2 regions of the Alteromonas sp. 009811495 genome follow, and region 2 is predicted to be linked to the other one. Evidence: predicted binding sites of a transcription regulator. Region 2 holds the regulator's gene; the other holds the start of a gene.

The links. Region 2 encodes sigma-54, which starts transcription at its own class of promoters, with help from an activator protein. Its sites were predicted from a motif close to GTTGGCACGNNNNTNGNNT; they were not measured.
Region 1: the regulator sigma-54 is predicted to act here: its motif matches at 1,959-1,977, upstream of fliE (flagellar hook-basal body complex protein FliE).

What each region holds. Positions count from the first base shown of each region.
Region 1 covers NZ_CP113972.1:1,148,672-1,153,544, reverse strand. The annotation lists gene fliF (flagellar basal-body MS-ring/collar protein FliF) at 1-1,549, opposite strand, end outside; gene fliE (flagellar hook-basal body complex protein FliE) at 1,562-1,891, opposite strand; gene OZ660_RS05220 (sigma-54-dependent transcriptional regulator) at 2,162-3,499, opposite strand; gene OZ660_RS05215 (sensor histidine kinase) at 3,516-4,658, opposite strand; gene OZ660_RS05210 (sigma-54 dependent transcriptional regulator) at 4,795-4,873, opposite strand, start outside.
Region 2 covers NZ_CP113972.1:816,510-821,382, forward strand. The annotation lists gene rapZ (RNase adapter RapZ) at 1-512, opposite strand, end outside; gene ptsN (PTS IIA-like nitrogen regulatory protein PtsN) at 571-1,014, opposite strand; gene hpf (ribosome hibernation promoting factor) at 1,028-1,315, opposite strand; gene OZ660_RS03690 (RNA polymerase factor sigma-54) at 1,345-2,841, opposite strand; gene lptB (LPS export ABC transporter ATP-binding protein) at 2,915-3,640, opposite strand; gene lptA (lipopolysaccharide transport periplasmic protein LptA) at 3,643-4,197, opposite strand; gene lptC (LPS export ABC transporter periplasmic protein LptC) at 4,166-4,744, opposite strand; gene kdsC (3-deoxy-manno-octulosonate-8-phosphatase KdsC) at 4,741-4,873, opposite strand, start outside.

The sequences.
Region 1 (4,873 bases), 330 kb from region 2:
GACCTTCATCGAATTCTGAGGTCAGCATGCTTATTGTATCATCACCAAGATCTAAACCTTCATCCGCATCAAACTCTTCTGCGTCATTCGACTCATCAGGGTTAATTAAACGGCGTAGCATTGGACGAATCACAAAAATGATAAGTACTATTATAACTAACCCACCAATAACTAGCTTAAGAATTGGTAGAAAACCTGGCTGCTCCCACAAAGGTACATCTTCTATCTCGCCTGCATCCATACGAGTAAAGGGTACGCTTACCACTTCTAGCGAGTCCCCTCGCGTTACATCGAAGCCAATACCGCCTTGTAATAATCTGCGAATATTAAGTATTTCTTCCTGCTTACGTGGTGTTGGTGTTATCGCGCCGTCTTCACCTGCAACTTGCGTGTAATCAACCGCCACAGATACGCTAAGTCTACGAATAACACCCGTTTGTTTTTTAGTATGGCTAATTGTGGTGTCGAGCTCGTAGTTACGAGTCGATTCTTTGGCTGTTCGCCCTGGCATGGTCTGCTGACTGGCTGAGCCAGGGTTTTCAGGAATTGTTGAGTCTAATGGCGGTTGGTTTGATAGTGCGCCAGGAATGCCGCCAACACCACCACCCACACTATTTTCTTCCATGATCATTTCACTGCGCACTGCAGGTAAATCAGGGTTATAGCTACGTTGCGTTTGTTCCATGGCGGTAAAGTCCATGGTGACATCAGCTTGCGCAGTATAATTGCCAATGCCTAGTACAGGAATAAGAATGGCATCGATTTTCTCAAGATATTCTTGTTCGCGCTGACGTTCAATTTCGTACTCTTTACGCGCTCGCGCACTCATCGAGTCTTGTGATCCAGAGTTTAACAGACGACCATTGCTATCGGTAACCGTTACTTTTGACGGCTCCATGTTTTGGACTGCTGATGCAACAATATCAACCACTGCATCTACTTCTTCACCGGCAATCACTGAACCGCGCTTTGCGGTGAGTACAACGGTAGCCGAGGCCTTTTTCTCACGACGGGCAAACACATTCTCTTTTGGCATGGCCAACAATACTCGCGCCTTCTGGATACTCGCGATGTCTTCAATAGTTGAGGCAATCTGCTGCTCTCGAGCATGTTTGAGGCGTTCCATTTCTACACGTTGGCTTACTCCAAAGCCCATGTCTTGCATTATAATGTCGGTACCCGAATCACCCGCTTTAGTAAGCCCTTGACGCGTCATACCTAGGCGGATGTTCTGAAACTCATCACTACGCACATAGACCGTGTTACCCTCAAGCTTGTAGTCAATCTGATTGGCGTCCATGTAATCGAGGGTTTCTATTAGCTCTTGTGTCTCCATTTTAGCGAGTGGACGATAGTCGGGTTCTTGAGACCATATGAAAACAAAGATTGCGATGGCAACGCAGATAACCAGCACTACCACAAGCGCCACTTGGCGCATCATGTCTGTACTGCCCAAGGTGTCCATAAAACCAGACTTATTTTCTGGCTCGTTGTCTGCAGATTGATGTTGATCTGGAATAGTTAAGTTTGTACCTGTTGCTTCAGCCATAACCTACCCCATTTATACCGGCATATTCATTATTTGTTTGTAGGCATCAAGTACTTTGTTACGCACTTGTACAGTCGCTTCAAAGGCGATGCCAGACTTCTCTTTAGCAAGCATGACTTCTGCCAAACTTAGGCTCGGATCACCCATTTCGAAACGCTGTTGCATGTCTTTTGAATTCAGCTGCATGTTATTGACGCCGTCTACCGCATGCTTGAGCATGGTGGCAAAGTCGCTAGCCGATGAGTTAATTTCATTAAGCTGCTGAGGCTCATTAACTTGAAGACGAGTTTGCCCAATCATGTTTTGCATTTCTTGATACAAACTGTTGGCTTTAACGTCCATAACCACTCCTAGAGTTCTTACACAACACGCCGCTGATTTGGCGAATTCTTTATAGATAGGAGAGATTTAGCAATCACCTTGCCAACTTTATTTAGCGATAAAAATCAACAAGTTAACACAGAAAAACTGAAGAATGCCAAATTTATGACACGAGAATGGAAGAAACAACAAAAAACCGCCGCCCAGTAAACTGCAAAGGCGACGGCCGGCTATGAAACCAGTAAAAAGGTGCAACACAATGGCTATAGCCATTGTGAGTGGGGTATTACACTAAGCAGGCACTTCGATGCCGTCCTCTCTCATGCGCGCAAGCTTGTAACGCAGAGTTCTTGGACTAATACCTAGCTTTTCTGCGACATCTTTTCGCTTGCCATTACAAGAGACCAAGGTATCGAGGATAATTTGATGTTCTTGATAGCGAAGCTCTGAACCTAACTTGTTGTCTTCAACCTGCTCTGGAGTCGCATCAATAGTTACCTGAATATCCTCATCAATCATGAGATCGCTGGCATCAATTTCGCCGTTCTCACATAAGATGAGGGCACGCTGAACTACGTTCTCTAGTTCGCGAACATTGCCCGGCCAACTATACTGACTAAGCTTGTTTCGGGCTGCCGCACTTAATCTTATTGTACCCAAACCTTGTGATGAGGCGTGTCTATTCACTAGATGCTCAGCCAGCGGTACTATGTCACCGGGGCGCTGAGCGAGTGGACGCCACTCGATTGGAAATACATTTAATCGGTAATATAAGTCTTCTCTGAACTCACCTGCGTCTACCGCTTTTCTTAAATCTCGGTTGCTCGTGGCGATAACTCGCACATTCAATTTTACGGTCTTACGCCCACCAAGTCGCTCAACCTCGCGCTCTTGTAATACTCGTAATAGCTTTGCCTGTAGCGCTAAGTCCATTTCGGTGATTTCATCTAATAACAACGTGCCGTCTTGCGCTTGTTCAAACTTACCAGGACATGCCTGAATAGCGCCGGTAAACGCCCCTTTTTCGTAACCAAAAAGGGTTGCTTCCAACATATTTTCCGGAATTGCGGCACAATTGATAGCAACAAACGGTGCCTCGCAACGGGGTGATTGGTCGTGAATGTAACGTGACAACACTTCCTTACCCGAACCACTAGGCCCCATAACCATTACAGTTGCATCAGATTTAGCCACTTTGCGTGATAGTTCGAGTAATTTGAGACTTGTTGGGTCAGCAACAATTGGCGTGCGCGATTCTATCTTTTGTGCTGGCGCGTAACGTCCAACTAGGTTAAGTAACACCTCAGGAGCAAAAGGTTTTGATAAATAATCTGTGGCACCATCGCGCATTGCTTGCACTGCATCGTCAATCGTCGCATAAGCCGTCATCAATAAGACAGGCATGTTGGGAAACTTTGCTTTTATGCTTTTGAGCAACGTTAAACCGCTCATTTCACCCATTTGGATATCACTGACCACAAGGTCAACGTGGCGTGAAGACAGCACCATCAGCGCGGCTTCTGCACTGTCTGCATCTACAACGTCATAATTCCCCAACAAAAGCGTATCAAATAGTGCCTCTCTGAGGCCTGCGTCATCTTCTACAATCAAAATGGTTGTTTTAGACATCATTATCTCCTGATACTTATGCTACTTGCGTCATGGTATGACGTGTATCTATGGGTGGATTGCACGGAAGCGTTAACGAAAAGCAAGCGCCGCCATTTTTTACGTTGCTCACACTCAAGCTTCCGTTATGTGCAGTAACAACAGATTTCACTACCGCCAAACCAAGACCAGTTCCATGCGTTTTGGTAGTAAAGAAAGGTTCGAATATTTTTCTTTGTAGTGAGCGAGGCACACCTTCTCCGCGGTCAGTGACAGAAACGGTTAACTGACCATTGCTGTGACAGGCCTCAATACTGATCATTTCGTTTTTGGGCGTTACTTGGCTGGCATTGTGAATCAAATTCAAAACAGCGCCCTGTAATGCCGTCAAATTACCTGTTATTGATATGTCTTGATCAAAACCTGAAAAAGATAACGTTTGAGCGTGTTGAGCTGCCATAGTATTGGCACTCCCCTCAATAGCGGCGAAAAGCTCAGCGAGCCTTATCTGCGCGACCACTTGCTCTTCACCAGATTTAGCAAATAGCAGCATGTCGTTCACCTGACTCTCGAGCTCTTTTAAGCGGTCTGACAACTTATTTGCAAACTGAGTTTGTGCCTCTGCCGCTAGACCTTTTCGCGTGAGGTTTGAGGCATACAACATGGCAGCAGAAAGTGGTGTTCTTATTTGGTGAGCCAGTGATGCCACCATTTTTCCTAATGAAGACAAGCGCTGCATGTGACTAACACGCGCTTGTAACTGCCGTGTTTCAGTCAAATCGGTAATAACTATTAGCTGGCCCGGTTCATTTTCAAGGGGTGTTATTGAAAGCTTTACCCGTCGTCCGTCAACCAGTGATACTTCATGGCCATCGTCAGCACGCGGCTTAAAGGAACGGGTGATGATGCTACGCCAAACCTCTTCTTCAAGGGGTTCACCTAACAAGGCTTTAGCTTGCTCGTTGGCTTGACGGACAATACCTTTACCGTCAATAACGATGACGCCTGCAGGCATTACTTGCAACAAATGCTCTAAACGAGATGCTTGCAGTCGTAACGACGCAATATCATTAGATTTCGAGCTACACTTACCGCTTTGCGCAATCGCACTGTCAATTTCATCGTGCAAAAAACGATTTGCTGAATAGTCGGTTGTATTGTGTGTGCCTTCAAAAGCCATATTACCCTCGTCAAATTGCAGACGCTATTGAGATATGACTGGATAAAGCAGAAGATGTGCCAAAATTATTTACACAATAATTTCAACAAGATAAGAAAGAAATTAGGGAATAAAGCGTAACGTCAAAACCCTGACGTTACGCATCTTCAGTGCGTTGGATATCGTACTTGCGCATTTTCTCAACAAGTGTAGTGCGTCTCATGCCAAGTTTGTCG
Region 2 (4,873 bases):
TGCTTAAAGCCGAATGACTCAAAAACAAGCACTAATCGCGAGCTTTTCTTACCAAGAATACGTTCGCGTATTAGCTCAGCGAGTTGATGAATAGTGAGTTTGTCGGTATCCAAATAGAGATCGGCTCGCTCGACAATAGGGGCCAGCAGCGCTGACTCTGCGCGAATGGCTTCAGAGAGAGACTTGTTGAGCTTGGCCAGCGGGTGCAATCTGCGTGTTTCGCTAAAACGCTTAACGAGCACATCATCACTAGCATCAATATACACAATGGTCATCGACCAAGACGAAGGCAGGTAATCAAGTATTTCTACTAAATCGTCTGGATTTTTAGGCAGGTTACGTACGTCTATGCTAACGGCGACTTGGTCGTATTCATCAACCACTGTGTGCGTTAGCGTAGGGAGCAAGTTAACCGGAATATTGTCAACGCAGTAATACCCTAAGTCTTCAAGAGCGCGCAGTGCAATTGATTTTCCTGAGCCCGAACGACCACTGATAATAATCAGCTTCACTTATATTCTCCCTTTACACTGATAAGCGCTTAATGCAGTAATGTTGTATAGCAGCGAGTTACGCTAACGCATTTATAATGTCATCGCTTGTGGTAGCACGCCTTATTGCCTTAATAGTGTCTTTATTACTCAGTTTGCCAGCGACTGTGGCTAGTGTTTGTAGATGGCCTTCGGTTTGTTCTTCAGGTACTAATAGTGCAAAGAAAATATCGACAGGTTTTTCATCTAGCGCATCAAAATCAATAGCTGGTGTGCTGGTAACAACAATGGCAATAACTCTATCAAGGCCAGCTAAGCGACCATGGGGAAGGGCAATGCCGTTTCCGATACCTGTGCTACCCATTCGTTCTCTCGCCAACAAACTATTCAGTACCGTCGACTGGTCGATATGCGCGTTGTTCTTCGCAGCAATATCAGCAATGATCTCTAAAATACGCTTTTTACTATTACATTGAACCGCACATTCAGTGCGGTCCAGACTTACGATGGCTTGTATATCCATACTTAATTAACTACTAGTGCTTTTTAAGTTTTTCCTTATGCTTGATTACCTGCCGGTCGAGTTTATCAACCATGCTGTCAATCGCCGCATACATGTCGGTATTTTCTGAGGATGCGAATACTTCAGCGCCACTTAAGTGAACTGTCGCTTCTGCTTTTTGGTTTAATTTTTCAACGTTCAGGATGACATGCACATTAGAAATGTGATCAAAGTGACGTTCAAGTTTGCTGAACTTCGTATCGACATAATTACGCAAAGAGTCGGTGATTTCGACATGATGACCAGTAAGGTTGATTTGCATATTTCGTCTTCCTTATATTATTAAGCCCGTTAAATAAGGCTCTTGCGTTGGTTCGACGGCGGGATCGATAACGATTCCCGGTACTTTGCTATTGTCCGCCGGGCAACTTTAATGCCTTGCTCGGCCAACAATGAAGCAATCTTGCTATCACTTAGTGGTTTACTGGGTTTTTCAGCTGCCACTAGTTTTTTGATCAATGCACGAATGGCGGTTGATGAACATTCACCACCTGACTCCGTTGCAACATGGCTAGAGAAGAAATACTTCAACTCGAAGATGCCACGAGGGGTATGCATGTATTTTTGTGTTGTCACACGTGAAATAGTCGATTCGTGCATATCTACCATTTCTGCGACATCATTTAATACCATTGGTTTCATCATTTCTGGGCCATGCTCAAAAAAGCCCATTTGTTGCTGCACAATACAATTTGCTACCTTCATCAGTGTGTCGTTACGCGACTCTAGGCTTTTGATAAACCACTTGGCTTCTTGCATGTGTGAGCGGATAAATTGTGAATCGCTACTGTTCTTTGCACGGCGACTCATTGCGGCATATTGTTGATTGACGCTAAGTTTTGGCAGGCTATCAGGGTTCAGCTCAACCACCCAACGGCCATTCTTTTTGGTAACCGATACATCTGGAATAACGTACTCAGGTTCTTTAGTAACTAAAGCACTACCTGGGCGAGGATTCAAGGTTTGCAGCAAACGCATAGCCTCGCGAAGCTGATCTTCTTTCAATCGGCTCTTGCGCATTAAGGTGCGGTAATCTTTGCTGCTCAGCAAATCAGAATAGTCTTCTATTAACTGCTTTGCCTCGGCAAGCCATGGTGTATCATCTGCGAATTGGCGAAGCTGTACCATCAAGCACTCTTGCGGGGTGCGCGAACCAGAACCAATGGGATCGAACATTTGAATGCGCTTTAATACACATTCTACTTCGTCCATTTCAATGAGTTCCTCTTCATCTTCGCCAGAGACTTCTTGCGCGTTAACCGCCTCTAAAATCTCTTCAAGAGTAACGGTTAGATACCCTGACTCATCAATGGAATCAATGATAGCCATTGCAATGGCGCGGTCAGTGTCAGAAAAAGGGGTGAGGCGCATCTGCCACAATAGATGTTCTTGTATGTCCTCAGTCGTTTCACCTTGGAAAATTTGTTCGTCGTCACTGGCAGGTCCTGGTGCCGGCGCTGACGATGCTGAATAATACTCATCCCATGTGCTATCGATTGGCAATTCGTCCGGAAGATCATTTTTTTCTAGTGCGTCGCCAGCTTCCAAAGTATCACTTGATGCAGTGGCAGAAGCTTCTACCCCACTGTCATCATTATCGATGTTATTTTTTTCAAGCTGAGGCTCGTCGTGGCCTTCTTCAACTTCTAATAGCGGGTTTGAATCCAACGCTTCTTGAATTTCTTGTTGAAGATCGAGCGTAGAAAGCTGCAACAGTTTAATGGCCTGCTGCAACTGAGGTGTCATGGTGAGTTGTTGGCTAAATTTTAGCTGTAAAGATGGTTTCATCTACGTCTTATTTAAATGCTCTAAATTGAATATACCTGAGCGAGATTGAAAAATGACAATCCGGTTACACTAACTATAGCCTGAATTGTTCGCCTAGGTATACATCCCTTACTTTTTGATTACTTAAAACCTGTTCCGCAGTTCCTTGCGCAATAAGCTCGCCATGACTCACAATGTACGCTTTTTCACAAACATCCAATGTTTCTCGTACGTTGTGGTCAGTGATAAGGATACCGATACCCCTATCTCGAAGATGTTGAATAATCTTCTTTATATCATTTACTGATATTGGATCAACACCAGCAAAGGGTTCATCCAATAAAATAAATTGTGGTTTAGCAGCAAGGGCGCGCGCAATTTCCACTCGGCGGCGTTCTCCCCCTGACAAACTCATCCCCGTACTATTACGTATATGGTTAATATTAAATTCATCAAGTAGCGCATCGGCTTCTTCTTCCTGCTGTTGTGAATTTAAATCTTTACGGGTTTGTAAAATTGCCATGATATTTTCATGCACAGTGAGCTTTCTAAATATAGATGCTTCCTGCGGGAGATAGCCAATTCCGCGGCGTGCACGCTCATGCATGGGCTGATGTGTTAACTCGTTGTCGTCAATTTCAATGGCGCCCTTATCAAGGGGAACAAGCCCAACAATCATATAAAATGTTGTGGTCTTACCAGCACCATTTGGGCCTAACAGCCCTACAATTTGACCTGTCGATACACTGAGGCTGACATCTCGGACAACCTGGCGTGATTTATACGCCTTAGCAAGGTTTCTTGCGCTCAAAGTAGCCATTGCTATTGGTTGCCCTCGTTATCTTGTTCGTTGTCCTTAGCATTCGTCTTGCGAATCGCTTCAGGAGTGAAAACAGTTGTCACTCTCCCTTCACCGTTGTCGTCATCGCCACCGGTTGCAAGCAGTTGCTCGGTAATCATATCAAAGGTAATACTGTCACCTTTTACCATACTGGTGTCTTGTTTTAGTTCAGCCTTCCCTGTAAGCGATATCACCCGATTAATCACTTCGTAGCGAATTTCATTCGCCTTAGCGGATACTGGCGTTCCATCTTCAAACTCTTGCGTATAGCTCGCAGGGTTACCGCGTGCGACAAACACTTCTCTACCTTCGCCCGCTGTCGCGATAACTTCAACTTCGTCGGCATTAATCACAAGCGAGCCTTGAGTAATTAGAACATCATCTTTAAACAACGATGTTTTATTTTTTCCATCAACAAATTGTGACTTAGCATCGACTTTAATTGGCTTAGAAAAGTCATCTTCATTAGCGAAAACGGAACCACTAGCCAACGCTAAAATTAAGCTAGTTGCTAGGGGAATAAGTGGTTTGTACATGATCGATAAGCTCATATTCTTGGGTGCGTAAATTCGCATTAAACCCATTGCTTTGAATGACATATTGCGACCCCAGTATCTCTACTGGTTGATCAGATGTCATCTGCTTGTTGTCTAAATTAATCTGAATGTATTGTGTCGTAATGGTTTTGACAAAGTCATCTGTAGTTTGGTTCTCTATTTGTACATTATTTTCAAGCTGAATCAGCTCGTTGTTGTACAATGTTCCTTCCACAGCGGTAACGACCCACGGTGACGTAGCGTTATCAGTATAAAGTGTGTAGCGTGGCGCACGGAACAATACAAAGCCAAGTTGATCGTAGTGTTCCATCGATTCAGCAAACACCTTATGGTTGAGCTGTCCGTCTTGATTATAAAGAGTTGTAGTAAGATTTTTTGCCTTATACGCGGGTTTCAATGCATCAAGTTCGCCGCTATTTCTTACTTCTGGCGGCTCTTCCATCCACGTGGGTAAATACATTAGCAGCGCCAATATAAATAGCGCAGAAATGCTCAGCCCCAGTCGATTGAAGCCAAATTGGCTCATACACTCGCTCCAAAAATACCTTGTTCAACCCCTTTGGCTTGCAGGATTGTGTCAGAAATTTCGCGCACAGCCCCAAATCCACCAGGGAGCGTAGTTTTCCAGTTAGCTTGTTTAGCGACAAAAGGGTGG